Regions from separate parts of the Geobacillus sp. FSL W8-1251 genome, predicted to be linked through region 1. Evidence: a T-box and tRNA genes for the amino acid it is inferred to sense, from the RefSeq annotation. Region 1 holds a T-box; the other holds one or more tRNA genes.
What was found. The T-box of region 1 lies ahead of leuS (leucine--tRNA ligase). A T-box ahead of a tRNA ligase gene usually reads a tRNA of that ligase, here a tRNA-Leu.
Positions count from the first base shown of each region.

Region 2: it encodes a tRNA-Leu, which carries the amino acid that the T-box ahead of leuS (leucine--tRNA ligase) is inferred to sense. The anticodon was not compared.

Region 1 covers NZ_JBBOUF010000001.1:2,267,184-2,274,929, reverse strand. Annotated here, with positions in the region: gene NSS88_RS12020 (NAD(P)/FAD-dependent oxidoreductase) at 1-182, shown strand, start outside; gene NSS88_RS12015 (sporulation protein Cse60) at 375-554, opposite strand; partial or broken gene NSS88_RS12010 (peptidase M4 family protein) at 660-947, opposite strand; gene NSS88_RS12005 (rhodanese-like domain-containing protein) at 1,201-1,515, opposite strand; gene leuS (leucine--tRNA ligase) at 1,755-4,172, opposite strand; T-box leader at 4,247-4,471, opposite strand; gene NSS88_RS11995 (MDR family MFS transporter) at 4,533-5,732, opposite strand; gene NSS88_RS11990 (hypothetical protein) at 5,848-6,012, opposite strand; gene NSS88_RS11985 (YtzC family protein) at 6,145-6,408, opposite strand; partial or broken gene NSS88_RS11980 (hypothetical protein) at 6,530-6,754, shown strand; gene NSS88_RS11975 (tRNA (mnm(5)s(2)U34)-methyltransferase) at 6,865-7,452, shown strand; gene NSS88_RS11970 (tetraprenyl-beta-curcumene synthase family protein) at 7,510-7,746, opposite strand, start outside.
Region 2 covers NZ_JBBOUF010000001.1:1,536,161-1,543,906, reverse strand. Annotated here, with positions in the region: gene dusB (tRNA dihydrouridine synthase DusB) at 1-554, shown strand, start outside; gene lysS (lysine--tRNA ligase) at 885-2,369, shown strand; rRNA gene rrf (5S ribosomal RNA) at 2,877-2,993, shown strand; tRNA gene NSS88_RS08130 (tRNA-Val) at 3,002-3,077, shown strand; tRNA gene NSS88_RS08125 (tRNA-Lys) at 3,217-3,289, shown strand; tRNA gene NSS88_RS08120 (tRNA-Leu) at 3,307-3,391, shown strand; tRNA gene NSS88_RS08115 (tRNA-Gly) at 3,403-3,477, shown strand; tRNA gene NSS88_RS08110 (tRNA-Leu) at 3,493-3,578, shown strand; tRNA gene NSS88_RS08105 (tRNA-Arg) at 3,582-3,655, shown strand; tRNA gene NSS88_RS08100 (tRNA-Pro) at 3,660-3,733, shown strand; tRNA gene NSS88_RS08095 (tRNA-Ala) at 3,746-3,818, shown strand; rRNA gene NSS88_RS08090 (16S ribosomal RNA) at 4,023-5,581, shown strand; rRNA gene NSS88_RS08085 (23S ribosomal RNA) at 5,976-7,746, shown strand, end outside.

The DNA of each region.
Region 1 (7,746 bases):
CCAAATGCATGGCCGGCCTTTACTTTTGTGGGGAAATTTTGGACATTCACGGCTACACGGGCGGCTACAACATCACCGCCGCCCTTGTCACCGGGCGGCTCGCCGGCGTGAACGCCGCCCGCTATGCATTGGCGGAAAAAAACGGGGCGAGCGGCTCCGCGGGGCAGACAGCAACGAATTGACCGCCGTCCTCATGCCCCTCGGGTGCTCCGGGGCGTTCGCTGACATTCCGACAACGCCCGTCTTCAAGGCGGGCGATCGCAAAATTTCGCCGCCTGAAATGGAAATGCCGAAACGAAAAAAGCGTCGCCCGCTTTGGGGGGATCAGCACGAAAACGGCCAAAGAATCCCGCAGTCTGGAGCCGTGTGAAGTGTCAAGTCCGGTAAATAACCATGGCGGAAAAACAGTAGATTTGCTCGCCTTCCGATTCCATTGCCGCCACGCTGTACTTGACATCGATCAACTGTCCGTCTTTCAATCGGGCTAAAAAATCATTGACCGCCGCTTCCAAATCTTTTTCATGCTCTTTATCAAACACTTTCACTTTGTACATCGCCATTCCCCCGTTTTCTTTTTCCTTTTCTACGCATTTAGGGAAAATCCTGCCCACAAAAGGCGTCACGCGCCCCCGAACAGCGGGACGCGTGACGTCATCGTCTTAATACACTCCAACCGCATTGAACGCCTGTTTCACCGAGTTGACTTCTTGGCTTGTCGACCCGTACAAATCAGCGGCCGCTTGCACGCAGGCGGCACGCAGCTGGCTGAAGTTCGACGTCGGCGTCAAATAGTAGACAAGCGCCCGGTAGAAAATTTTCCCCATTTTGTCGCGGCCGATGCCGGTGACGCTCACGCCGTAATGGACGCCGCCTTGGCTGAGCAAGTACGCCGCTTTATTGATGATGCCGCTGTTCGTATGGACGCCGCCGTTGTCTTGCGTGCCGGTTTATTTTACTGAAAATTATAACGTTTTTTCTGTCTGCTTCCATCGCCCTTCGGCACTAAAAAACAAAACAGGCGCCCCAAACGATTGGGACACCTGTCGAACAAAACGTGCAGGCCGCCTTCGGCTGCCGACTGCATGTCGGCCAAAACTGTGATGTCTCGTTAACATGGAAACCTTCTTCACGAAAGCCCGCATCGCCATTCGCACGGACGCCCGGCCGCGGTCAGGCGGAAACGGCAGGCGCGACGAGGCATCATCGTTTCCGCACCGTTTCCCCTTCCCACTCAAGCATGCCGCCTGTCATGTTGCAAACACGGTAGCCGCGCTCTTGTAAATAGCGGCAGACGTTTTCGCTACGCCGCCCGGAGCGGCAGACGAAAATATATTCTTCATTGCGGTCGAATTCCTCAAGCCGATCGGGGATGTCGCCCATTTTGATATGCTTGGCGCCCGGAATCATGCCGAGGGCGACTTCCTCGTCTTCGCGCACATCGACAATGTTCAGCTTTTCACCGCGTTCGAGTTTTTCCTTCACCTCAGCCGGGGTAATTTCTTTGATCTCTTCCATGGCGGACCGACTCCTTTCTTTGATCGTTTCAGCAAACGGTTCTTGCTTTTGGCCGCTTCGACAAACGGCGGCGAGAAAGCGCAGTTTCCCCGCCCGCTGCCTAAAAGCACATCGGCGATGGACGCCCGCTTCCGCGCCAAGCGGAGGGACAAAGCCGGCCCAGACGGCGTGGGCGCCGTTGCGGTTGCTTCGCAGGAAACGGCACGCGCCACCGCCTGTGCGGATCGAACAGCCAACGATCAGTTGGCGACGATATTGACGAGCTTGCCGGGGACGGCGATCACTTTGCGCACCGTTTTGCCCTCGAGCTGCTCTTTGATTTTTTCGTCGGCCAGCGCCCGCTCCTCGAGCGCTTCTTTTGGCAAGTCGGCTGGCACGTGCAGGCGCGACCGCACTTTGCCGTTGATTTGCACGACGATTTCGACGACGTCGTCGACGAGCTTCGTTTCATCATACGCCGGCCACGGTTCGTAGGCGATCGTGTCCGTATGGCCGAGCTTTTGCCACAACTCTTCGCCGATGTGCGGACAAACCGGTGACAAGAGCTTGACGAAGCCTTCCATGTATTCTTTTTTCATTTGCTCCGCTTTGTACGCTTCGTTGATAAACACCATCAGCTGCGAAATGGCAGTGTTAAAGCGCAAGCCTTCATAGTCTTCCGTCACTTTTTTCACCGTTTGATGATAGACGCGCTCGAGCGTATCGTTCGCCGGTTCGTCGACAATGTTCGGGTTCAGTTCGCCATTCTCGGTGACAAAGAGTCTCCAGACGCGGTCGAGGAAGCGCCGCGCCCCGTCAAGCCCTTTCGTCGACCAGGCGATCGACGCTTCAAGCGGCCCCATGAACATTTCATACAGCCGCAGCGTGTCGGCGCCATGGCTTTCGACGATATCGTCCGGGTTGACGACGTTACCTTTGGATTTGCTCATTTTTTCGTTGTTTTCGCCCAAAATCATCCCTTGGTTGAACAGCTTTTGGAACGGCTCTTTCGTCGGCACGACGCCAAGGTCGTAGAGAAACTTATGCCAGAAGCGGGCGTACAGCAAATGCAAGACCGCGTGCTCCGCCCCGCCGATGTAGACGTCGACCGGCAGCCATTTTTTCAATTTCTCCGGATCGGCGAGCTGCTTGTCGTTGTGGGGGTCGATGTAGCGCAAGTAATACCAGCAGCTGCCCGCCCATTGCGGCATCGTGTTCGTTTCGCGCCGCCCTTTTTTCCCGGTTTTCGGGTCGACAACATTGACCCATTCTTCGATGTTGGCCAGCGGCGACTCGCCCGTTCCCGACGGACGGATTTCATCCGTTTTCGGCAACACAAGCGGCAATTCCTCTTCCGGCACCGGCGTCATCGTGCCGTCTTCCCAATGGATGATCGGAATCGGCTCGCCCCAGTAGCGCTGGCGGCTGAACAGCCAGTCGCGCAACCGGTACGACACTTTTTTCCGCCCTTTGCCATGCTCCTCAAGCCAGGCGATCATTTTGTCGATCGCTTCCTGCTTGTTCAAGCCGTTTAAAAACTCGGAGTTGATATGCTCACCATCTCCGGTGTACGCTTCCTTTTCGATATTCCCGCCGGCAACGACTTCTTTGATCGGCAAGTGGAATGTTTTCGCGAATTCATAGTCGCGCTCATCGTGCGCCGGCACAGCCATGATCGCTCCGGTGCCGTAGCTCATCAAGACGTAGTCGGCGATCCAAATCGGAAGCCGATCGCCGGTGACCGGGTGAATGGCGTACGCGCCGGTGAACACACCCGTTTTTTCTTTCGCCAAATCGGTGCGCTCAAGGTCGCTTTTGCTTTGAATTTCCTTTAAGTAGGCGTCAACGGCTGGCTTTTGCTCCGGCGTTGTGATTTTTTCCACGAGCGGATGCTCCGGCGCCAAGACGGTGTACGTCGCGCCAAACAGCGTATCGGGCCGCGTCGTGAAGACGGTGAACGTTTCGTCATGGCCGTCGACGGCGAACTCGATTTCCGCTCCCTCCGAACGGCCAATCCAGTTGCGCTGCATTTCCTTAATGCTTTCCGGCCAGTCGAGCTCTTCTAAGTCTTCGAGCAGCCGGTCGGCGTAGGCGGTGATTTTCAGCATCCATTGCCGCATCGGCTTACGGATGACCGGATGCCCGCCGCGCTCGCTCCGGCCGTTGATCACCTCTTCGTTCGCCAGCACGGTGCCGAGCGCCGGGCACCAGTTGACCGGCACTTCATCCATGTAGGCGAGCCCTTTTTCATACAGCTTCAAGAAAATCCATTGCGTCCATTTGTAATAATTCGGGTCGGTCGTGTTGATTTCACGGTCCCAGTCGTATGAGAACCCGAGCGATTTGATCTGCCGGCGGAAGTTGTCGATGTTCTTTTGCGTAAACTCCGCCGGGTCGTTGCCGGTGTCAAGCGCATATTGCTCGGCCGGCAGCCCAAATGCGTCCCAGCCCATCGGGTGAAGGACGTTGTACCCTTGCATCCGCTTCATGCGCGCCAAAATGTCGGTTGCCGTATATCCTTCCGGATGGCCGACGTGCAAGCCGGCGCCGGACGGATACGGGAACATGTCGAGCACATAAAACTTCGGCTTGTCGTCATCATCGGGCGTGCGGAACGTTTTGTTTTTCTCCCAATAGTCCTGCCATTTTTGTTCAATTTCGCGGTGGTTGAAGCTCATCGCAGCACTCCTCCTATCCAGTTCTACTTGCATCATAGACGAAAATATGTACAAAAAAACCCCTCATCCCGAACAAAAGGGACGAGAGGAACGCTTCCCGCGGTACCACCCTTTTTTGGCGCGCCTATGGCGCACCCGCTTTGTTCCTTAACGCAGATTCACGGCCGGCGTTATCGGCCGCAGCCGTTCACGCCGGCAACTCCGAGGCGAGTTCGCGGATTGACTTCGGTTGACTCGCACCGACCGTCAACTCTCTGCCGTCCATCAAGCCCGCTACTATTCCTCTTCACCGTTGTTCGCTTTATGATGACAAATTTATTATTATTGTAAAAAATTTGTCGATCGATTGCAAGCGAAAAACTAGACGGTCACAGCCGTTTTTTCCCCCGCCTCTTCCGCCCGCTTCGGCAGCCCCCGGTCATACACGAGCGCCGCGCCGGCGGCCAGCAGAGCGAAGGCGACAAGCAATCCGATGAGCGGTTTCATTCCGAACGCATCGGCGACCCACCCGCCGAGGACCGGCCCGATCATCCGTCCAGCCGTGGCCGTGCCGTTGACGATCCCTTGGTAAAACCCGGCTCTCCCCAGCGGCGCCAGCTCGTTCACCACCGCCGGAATCGCCGGCCAGACGATCATTTCGGCGATCGTGAGCACAACCATCGACGTCGCAAATTGCAAAAGTGAATCCGCGCCAAACAATATCGCAAACGAGACGGTGAAAACGGCGAACCCGATGGCGATCTGCCGCTTCATCCCCGGCATAAAGCGGCGGACCAACGGCGCCAACAGCGGCTGGCCGAGCACGATCAAGGCGCCGTTGATCGTCCAAAGCAAGCTGTAGTGATGAACCGGAATGGAAAGCTCGCGCGTATAGGCGGCGATCGTCGTCGACCATTGGACGTAGCTCATCCAGCATAATCCATAGCCGGCGCAAAGAAGGACAAGGGCGCGGATGTGCGCCCGGGGCGCCCCGTCCCCCGTTCGGCGCTTCCGCTCTTTTCTCCGCAGCGGCGGAAGCGGCATGCGCCGCAGCCCAATGACGACCGTCGCCAAAAAAGCGGCATACAGCCAAACGTTCGCCCAAAACACGAGCGCAAACGAATGCGAGGCGACAACGCCGCCAAGCGCCGAGCCGGCGGCGACGCCGATGTTTTGCGCCACATACAAGGCGTTGAATGCCCGCCGTCCCCCTTCCGGCCAAACCGCCCCGACATACGCCGACGCCGCCGGAAAGACGACGCCGTTGCCGATGCCGACAAGCGCCAGCCAGACGGCATAATGCGGCCAACCATGCCAGACGCCCAAACCGGCAAGCGCCGCCATCGTCAGGCACGCTCCGGACACGAGCGTGCGAAACCCGCCGATCCGGTCAAACAACATGCCGCCGAGCAAGCTGCCAATGACGCTGCCGCCGGAGTTGAGCATCAGCACCGCTCCCGCTACGGCGAGCGGCTGGCCGAGCTGTTCATGCAAATAAATGGTATTTAGCGGCCATAAAAACGACGCTCCTGTGACATTGAGCGCCATGCCGACAAGCAGCCACCAAAGAGCGCGGGGCATCGGTCATCATCCTTTTCGTCTGCTATTTCGACTCCCAAACTAATTGTATGTGGGAAAGCGAAAAAAAGCAATCAAAAAAAGAGGGCGGCATGGCGCCCTCACAGACAGCGGCGCGTCACCCGTTCCGCTGCTTGGAGCGGGCCGGCTGGCCACCTGTTTGTTCATACTGTTTTTTCGCCAGTTTCACCGGATCAAAGTCTTGGCCGAGTTCCAAATCGTTGTTGTTGTGACCGTTGCGCGTTTTTTGCTCCGGGTTCGTTTGTTTCAGACGTCGCTTCATTCCTTGTTCCTCCTTGTGTTCGCCATCAAGCAGACAGCCGCCCTGCGGTTGCTTTCCGTTTCACCGGTCAGGCAACATCCGCTTGTTATGCACCAGGACCTTCGATAGCGGCCATCGTGCAAAGCTCTTGTTTCATCGGTCAAGCAAAATCATCTCGTTTTGCAGCTGCTCAAGCTGAAGCCGCATCCGATGCAGCTGTTCGCGCTGCTGGGCGTTGCAACTTCGCGCCAAGTGAGCCAAATCGTTGACTGTCTGCTCAAGCATTTGCTGGGCGTTTGTGTATTCCGTGATGTTGTAGTGCTCTTGCTTTTGCGCTTCCGTATATTGTTCTTTCGCAAAGCGGATGACGTCTTCGCACCGCTGCAAAAATTCTTCCACCGATTGTCTTGTCGCCATGCGCTCACCTCTTTTCATGATGTTCCCTCATCTTTACTATGCGCCGACGCTTTCATCTGTATCACGTCAATGATTGGCAACAGTCGCTTTTTGCCGCCATCCGTGGTACAATGCAAGGATGATGCCATTTCAGCACAAGGAGAGAACGGCCGTGACAAACGCAATCCCATTTCCATATGCCGCCGACGGAAAACGGTATCACACATGGAACTGCCATTTGCAGCAAACGTTCGGCCCAAACGTGTTCAAAGTCGCCCTTGACGGCAGGTTTGACTGCCCGAACCGCGATGGGACGGTGACGTATGGCGACTGCACGTTTTGCAGCGCCGCCAGATCGGGCGATTTTGGCCCGATGTGGAGCGTCAACAAATGGGAAGGGCTAAACGCCATTGACGCTGAACTCAAGCGGCGGGACAGCTTTCAAGGAAAGCGGCGCGAACAGGGGGTGGCAAACGCATGGCCATCATGAATATTTTGCCGTTTGCCCGCTTTTTGCTTGATCAAGCAGTCAACGAAGGCGACATCGCCGTCGATGCGACGGTTGGCAACGGCCATGACACCGTCTTTTTAGCCGAGCTCGTCGGGGAGCGCGGGCATGTGTTTGGTTTTGATATTCAAGCCGAAGCGATCGCGGCGGCCAGAGCCCGCCTCGCCGAACACGGGCTGGACGGGCGGGTGACGCTGTTTCAGACAAGCCATAGCCTGCTGCTCGAAACGCTCCCCAACTCCGTTCACGGACGCATCGCCGGCGCCGTGTTCAACCTCGGCTATTTGCCGGGCGGCAATAAGCAAATCGCCACCCAGCCGGAATCGACGATTCAAGCGGTCGAGCAGCTTCTTTCCATCCTAAAGCCGGGCGGCATCATCGTTCTTGTCGTCTACCACGGCCATCCGGAGGGAAAGCGCGAACGCGACGCGCTCCTTGATTACGTCCGCTTTCTTGATCAACGGCGCGTCCATGCCTTGAAATACGAATTCATCAATCGGCAAAACAACCCGCCGTTTTTGATCGCACTCGAGAATCGGGCGGATGGGAGCGCCTGATTCCGTCCGATCCGCCGACGAACCACTGCTCTCGCCAGTACAAGCAAACGGCTGCCCTTACGAAAAGGACAGCCGTTTTTGTCGCTCCTGCCAAAAGCGGTACGCTTTTCCGTTCCAATAAAAAAACATCGACGCCGCCCCGCCGGCGCGGACGAGCCGGCGCGCCAGCCGGTGCAGACCGCGTTGCTTTTTCACCTTGGCATCCGACAAATACAACCCAAGAAGCCCTCGGTGAATAAGGCGGTGAAACTGGCCGTGCGGAAGGGCGCCGACATGGCGGTCGGCCTCTTCGAT
Region 2 (7,746 bases), 730 kb from region 1:
AACATATTTACGCTGTTGAAAACGCCCAAGCGGTCGAACGCGCCGGCGGCAAAGCCGTCGCCGTCCATGGACGGACAAGGGTGCAAATGTATGAAGGGAAGGCGAATTGGGACATCATTAAGCAAGTCAAAGAGGCCGTCAACATTCCAGTCATCGGAAACGGTGATGTCAAAACGCCGCAGGATGCCAAGCGGATGCTCGAAGAAACTGGGGTTGACGGCGTGATGATCGGGCGGGCGGCGCTCGGCAACCCGTGGATAATCTATCGCACGGTCCGCTATTTAGAAACAGGGGAGCTCATTCCCGAACCGACCCCAAGGGAAAAAATCGATGTCTGCCTGCTGCACTTGGACCGTCTGATCGCCCTTAAAGGCGAGTACATTGCGGTGAAAGAAATGCGCAAGCACGCGGCTTGGTATTTAAAAGGCATCCGCGGGGCGGCGAAAATCCGCAACGCCATCAACGAGTGCGAGACGCGGGACGAATTGGCCGCGCTCTTGCTTCAAGTCGCCGAAGAAGCGGAAAGCCGGGCGGCGAACGCCGAAGCCGTTTAACGGATTTCCGAAAGAAGTCTCCCACCTCAAGGAACGCGAAGGGTGTAACCCAGTGAGTAAGTGGGAGATGAATGTTGGTTGGCGTTAGCCAACGAATAGGATAGAATATGGCTAGAACGGACACCTTCGGAACGAAGGGAAGCGTAAAGGGTTCTGGTGTGTGGCTTACCGTTCGGCGAACACGCACAAGTCGCTTGAAGCCTTCACCTCTAAGCGAAGCGTAGGTAGCGGGTAGTTCACACAACGGAGATGACGTTCATGCAGCGGAAGACTGCCAGCGGGTGCTGGCAGTATTTTTCGTAAAAAATCGCTAAATGGAGTGAATGAGGTATGAGCCATGAAGAATTGAACGACCAACTGCGCGTCCGCAGGGAAAAGCTGAAAAAAATTGAGGAATTGGGTGTCGATCCGTTTGGCAAACGGTTCGAGCGCACGCATAAAGCGGAAGAGCTGTTTGAACTGTACGGAGATTTGTCAAAAGAGGAACTCGAAGAGCAACAAATCGAAGTCGCCGTCGCCGGCCGCATCATGACAAAGAGAGGCAAGGGAAAAGCGGGCTTTGCTCACATCCAGGACGTGACGGGACAAATTCAAATTTACGTCCGCCAAGACGATGTTGGCGAACAGCAATACGAGCTGTTTAAAATCTCCGACCTCGGCGACATCGTCGGCGTGCGCGGCACGATGTTTAAAACAAAGGTCGGCGAACTTTCGATCAAAGTATCGTCGTATGAATTTTTAACAAAAGCGCTGCGTCCGCTGCCGGAAAAATACCACGGCTTAAAAGATATCGAGCAGCGCTACCGCCAACGCTACCTCGATTTAATTATGAATCCGGAGAGCAAAAAGACGTTCATCACCCGCAGTCTCATTATTCAATCGATGCGTCGCTATCTTGACAGCCATGGCTACTTAGAAGTCGAAACACCGATGATGCACGCCGTAGCAGGCGGTGCGGCGGCGCGCCCGTTCATTACGCATCATAATGCGCTCGATATGACGCTGTATATGCGGATCGCCATCGAGCTGCATTTGAAACGGCTCATCGTCGGCGGCTTGGAAAAAGTGTATGAAATCGGGCGCGTTTTCCGGAATGAAGGCATTTCCACCCGCCATAACCCGGAGTTTACGATGCTCGAATTGTACGAGGCGTATGCCGACTTCCGCGATATCATGAAATTAACGGAGAACTTGATCGCTCATATTGCCACGGAAGTGCTTGGCACAACAAAAATCCAGTACGGCGAACATCTTGTCGACTTGACGCCTGAATGGCGGCGCCTCCATATGGTCGATGCGATCAAGGAATATGTCGGCGTCGATTTCTGGCGGCAGATGAGCGACGAAGAGGCGCGGGAGCTGGCCAAAGAACACGGTGTCGAAGTCGCGCCGCACATGACGTTCGGCCATATCGTCAATGAATTTTTTGAACAAAAAGTAGAGGATAAACTGATCCAGCCGACGTTCATTTACGGCCACCCGGTCGAAATCTCGCCATTAGCCAAGAAAAACCCAGACGACCCGCGCTTTACCGATCGGTTTGAGCTGTTCATCGTCGGGCGCGAACATGCGAACGCCTTTACGGAACTAAACGACCCGATCGATCAGCGTCAACGGTTTGAGGAGCAGCTGAAGGAGCGCGAACAAGGAAACGATGAAGCGCACGAAATGGACGAAGATTTCCTCGAAGCGCTCGAATACGGCATGCCGCCGACGGGCGGACTCGGGATCGGGGTCGACCGGTTAGTCATGCTTTTGACCAATTCACCGTCCATTCGCGATGTATTGCTCTTCCCGCAAATGCGCCATAAATAACCACGATCGTCCCCTGTTGCGAACAACGGCAGGGGACAGTTTGTTATGAGAACTCGATTCAAGAAAAAGCCGGCTGCTGCCAGCCCCTAAGAAGGCCGGTGAAAAACAACGGATTCGTTTGGTTTTTGAGAAATCGAAAGGAACGAAGTTATAGTGTTGCAAAGTTTCTCAATTTGCCGCCCGTCCTAGACAAATGGAAAGATCTAAACCGGAAAATCGTTGATCATTACTATCGTCTTGGCAAATCATATTTGCATCATACACCACTCGCATTTGCCTATAACACGTACCAACGCTAATTTTCGTTCGACGATTGACTTTTAGTCATAGAATGTATATAATGAGCAATGTTGTTTTTGAGAACAAAACAAAAAACGAAATGAGTTGACAAGCTTTCTTCAGTGTGTTATATTATGATAGCACGTGAGACGTCAATAATGACGAACAAAAGGATATTGACAAGCAAACAAATTTGATTATAATATAACTTGTCTGTTCTGTTGACTGCCTAGTGATGATAGCGGAGGGGAAACACCCGTTCCCATCCCGAACACGGAAGTTAAGCCCTCCAGCGCCGATGGTAGTTGGGGCCAGCGCCCCTGCGAGAGTAGGTCGTCGCTAGGCAACAGCGTGGAGGATTAGCTCAGCTGGGAGAGCACTTGCCTTACAAGCAAGGGGTCGGCGGTTCGATCCCGTCATCCTCCACCATTTATATACCATGAGCCATTAGCTCAGTAACGAGCGTTGCATCTTCGAGTTCGCTGCGAGTTGCCCCGACGCATCTTGCATCTTCGAATACGCTAGCAGAGGAAGGGGCATCGTTCGCTGTGAGTGTATACCCAACCATGAGCCATTAGCTCAGTAGGTAGAGCATCTGACTTTTAATCAGAGGGTCGGAGGTTCGAGTCCTCCATGGCTCACTACCAACTATATATTTGCGGGTGTGGCGGAATTGGCAGACGCGCTAGATTCAGGGTCTAGTGCCCTTTACGGGCGTGGGGGTTCGAGTCCCTTCACCCGCATAATGATTTGGGCGGAAGTAGTTCAGTGGTAGAACACCACCTTGCCAAGGTGGGGGTCGCGGGTTCGAGTCCCGTCTTCCGCTCCATTTATTTTCCTATTAGCCGGGGTGGCGGAATTGGCAGACGCACAGGACTTAAAATCCTGGGGTAGGTAACTACCGTGCCGGTTCGAGTCCGGCCCTCGGCACTTGCGCTCGTAGCTCAATTGGATAGAGCATCTGACTACGGATCAGAAGGTTAGGGGTTCGAATCCTCTCGAGCGCGTTAGCGGGAAGTAGCTCAGCTTGGCAGAGCACATGGTTTGGGACCATGGGGTCGCAGGTTCAAATCCTGTCTTCCCGATAGCGTCCGCATGGGGCCTTAGCTCAGCTGGGAGAGCGCCTGCTTTGCACGCAGGAGGTCATCGGTTCGATCCCGATAGGCTCCATTATCGTTCCTTGAAAACTGAACGAAACGAAGCGCGACGAAAAGCGGAGGTCCGCGGGTCGCCGCGATGGGCAAATGTTCTTCGCCTGCAAGGGTGCTTGCACCCGGAAGGCGAAGGTTATTTGACCCCGAGCGGCGGCGGACCGAAGCTGGACAATACGAAAAGCGGAGGTCCGCATGGGCCGAAGCAAAAGCCAATCAACTTTCTTTGGAGAGTTTGATCCTGGCTCAGGACGAACGCTGGCGGCGTGCCTAATACATGCAAGTCGAGCGGACCGAACGAGGGCTTGCTCTTGTTCGGTCAGCGGCGGACGGGTGAGTAACACGTGGGCAACCTGCCCGCAAGACCGGGATAACTCCGGGAAACCGGAGCTAATACCGGATAACACCGAAGACCGCATGGTCTTCGGTTGAAAGGCGGCCTTTGGGCTGTCACTTGCGGATGGGCCCGCGGCGCATTAGCTAGTTGGTGAGGTAACGGCTCACCAAGGCGACGATGCGTAGCCGGCCTGAGAGGGTGACCGGCCACACTGGGACTGAGACACGGCCCAGACTCCTACGGGAGGCAGCAGTAGGGAATCTTCCGCAATGGGCGAAAGCCTGACGGAGCGACGCCGCGTGAGCGAAGAAGGCCTTCGGGTCGTAAAGCTCTGTTGTGAGGGACGAAGGAGCGCCGTTCGAAGAGGGCGGCGCGGTGACGGTACCTCACGAGAAAGCCCCGGCTAACTACGTGCCAGCAGCCGCGGTAATACGTAGGGGGCGAGCGTTGTCCGGAATTATTGGGCGTAAAGCGCGCGCAGGCGGTCTCTTAAGTCTGATGTGAAAGCCCACGGCTCAACCGTGGAGGGTCATTGGAAACTGGGGGACTTGAGGGCAGGAGAGGAGAGCGGAATTCCACGTGTAGCGGTGAAATGCGTAGAGATGTGGAGGAACACCAGTGGCGAAGGCGGCTCTCTGGCCTGCACCTGACGCTGAGGCGCGAAAGCGTGGGGAGCAAACAGGATTAGATACCCTGGTAGTCCACGCCGTAAACGATGAGTGCTAAGTGTTAGAGGGGTCACACCCTTTAGTGCTGCAGCTAACGCGATAAGCACTCCGCCTGGGGAGTACGGCCGCAAGGCTGAAACTCAAAGGAATTGACGGGGGCCCGCACAAGCGGTGGAGCATGTGGTTTAATTCGAAGCAACGCGAAGAACCTTACCAGGTCTTGACATCCCCTGACAACCCAAGAGATTGGGCGTTCCCCCTTCGGGGGGACAGGGTGACAGGTGGTGCATGGTTGTCGTCAGCTCGTGTCGTGAGATGTTGGGTTAAGTCCCGCAACGAGCGCAACCCTCGCCTCTAGTTGCCAGCATTCGGTTGGGCACTCTAGAGGGACTGCCGGCGACAAGTCGGAGGAAGGTGGGGATGACGTCAAATCATCATGCCCCTTATGACCTGGGCTACACACGTGCTACAATGGGCGGTACAAAGGGCTGCGAACCCGCGAGGGGGAGCGAATCCCAAAAAGCCGCTCTCAGTTCGGATTGCAGGCTGCAACTCGCCTGCATGAAGCCGGAATCGCTAGTAATCGCGGATCAGCATGCCGCGGTGAATACGTTCCCGGGCCTTGTACACACCGCCCGTCACACCACGAGAGCTTGCAACACCCGAAGTCGGTGAGGTAACCCGCAAGGGAGCCAGCCGCCGAAGGTGGGGCAAGTGATTGGGGTGAAGTCGTAACAAGGTAGCCGTACCGGAAGGTGCGGCTGGATCACCTCCTTTCTAAGGACGAAAAGCGGAAGCGCCGCGTTCGGCTCTCGAAGCCAAATGTTCTTCACCCGGAGGGGTGCTGGCACCCCGAGGGGGAAGGTTATTTGGCAGAAGAGAGCCAGGCGCTGGAGCTAGACAAGACGAAAAGTGGAGGCCGCAATGGCCAACTGTCGATACACAGCGCTTTCGTTTCGTTCAGTTTTGAGGGAACGAGTCATGTTCTCTCAATGACAAAAAATCGTTCCTTGAAAACTAGATAACCGGAAAAGCGGAGGCGAGTGTTTCGCCGCGATGGGCAAATGTTCTTCGCCTGCAAGGGTGCTTGCACCCGGAAGGCGAAGGTTATTTGACCCCGAGCGGCGGCGAGCCGACGCTAGACAATAAGGAAGAAGCCGAGAGCGCTGTAGGTTAAGCTAGAAAGGGCGCACGGTGGATGCCTTGGCACTAGGAGCCGATGAAGGACGGGGCAAACGCCGAAACGCTCCGGGGAGCTGTAAGCAAGCGTTGATCCGGAGATGTCCGAATGGGGGAACCCACTGTCCGTAATGGGGCAGTATCCATGCCTGAATCCATAGGGCATGGAGGGCACACCCGGGGAACTGAAACATCTTAGTACCCGGAGGAGAAGAAAGCAAACGCGATTCCCTGAGTAGCGGCGAGCGAAACGGGAACAGCCCAAACCAAGAGGCGTGCCTCTTGGGGTTGTAGGACCGCTCATTGTGGGAGTGAGAAAGGAACGGGGTAGACGAACCGGTCTGGAACGGCCGGCCAGAGAAGGTGACAGCCCTGTAGTCGAAACTTCGTTCCCTCCCGAGCGGATCCTGAGTACGGCGGGACACGGGAAATCCCGTCGGAAGCAGGGAGGACCATCTCCCAAGGCTAAATACTCCCTAGTGACCGATAGTGCACCAGTACCGTGAGGGAAAGGTGAAAAGCACCCCGGAAGGGGAGTGAAAGAGAACCTGAAACCGTGTGCCTACAAGTAGTCAGAGCGCGTTCATGCGTGATGGCGTGCCTTTTGTAGAATGAACCGGCGAGTGACGATGGCGTGCGAGGTTAAGCCGAAGAGGCGGAGCCGCAGCGAAAGCGAGTCTGAACAGGGCGAAAAGTACGTCGTCGTCGACCCGAAACCAGGTGATCTACCCATGTCCAGGGTGAAGGCCGGGTAACACCGGCTGGAGGCCCGAACCCACGCACGTTGAAAAGTGCGGGGATGAGGTGTGGGTAGGGGTGAAATGCCAATCGAACTTGGAGATAGCTGGTTCTCCCCGAAATAGCTTTAGGGCTAGCCTCGGGATGGAGAGTGTTGGAGGTAGAGCACTGATTGGGCTAGGGGCCCTCATCGGGTTACCGAACCCAGTCAAACTCCGAATGCCAACGACTTATGCCCGGGAGTCAGACTGCGAGTGATAAGATCCGTGGTCGAGAGGGAAACAGCCCAGATCGCCAGCTAAGGCCCCAAAGTGCACGTTCAGTGGAAAAGGATGTGGAGTTGCAAAGACAACCAGGATGTTGGCTTAGAAGCAGCCACCATTTAAAGAGTGCGTAATAGCTCACTGGTCGAGTGACTCTGCGCCGAAAATGTACCGGGGCTAAACGTGCCGCCGAAGCTGCGGGATGACCGTTGGTCATCGGTAGGGGAGCGTTCTAAGGGCGTTGAAGCCAGACCGGAAGGACTGGTGGAGCGCTTAGAAGTGAGAATGCCGGTATGAGTAGCGAAAACAGAGGTGAGAATCCTCTGCGCCGAAAGCCTAAGGGTTCCTGAGGAAGGTTCGTCCGCTCAGGGTTAGTCGGGACCTAAGCCGAGGCCGAAAGGCGTAGGTGATGGACAACAGGTTGAGATTCCTGTACCACCTCCTTCCCGTTTGAGCGATGGGGGGACGCAGGAGGATAGGGCGAGCAGGCGGCTGGAAGAGCCTGTCCAAGCCGCAAGGCTGATCCGTAGGCAAATCCGCGGATTGTAAGGCCAAGCGGTGATGGCGACGGAGTCATCCGGAAGTCCCCGATTTCACACTGCCAAGAAAAGCCTCTAGCGAGGGAAGAGGTGCCCGTACCGCAAACCGACACAGGTAGGCGAGGAGAGAATCCTAAGGCGCGCGGGAGAACTCTCGTTAAGGAACTCGGCAAAATGACCCCGTAACTTCGGGAGAAGGGGTGCTCGTTTGGGTGAAGAGCCC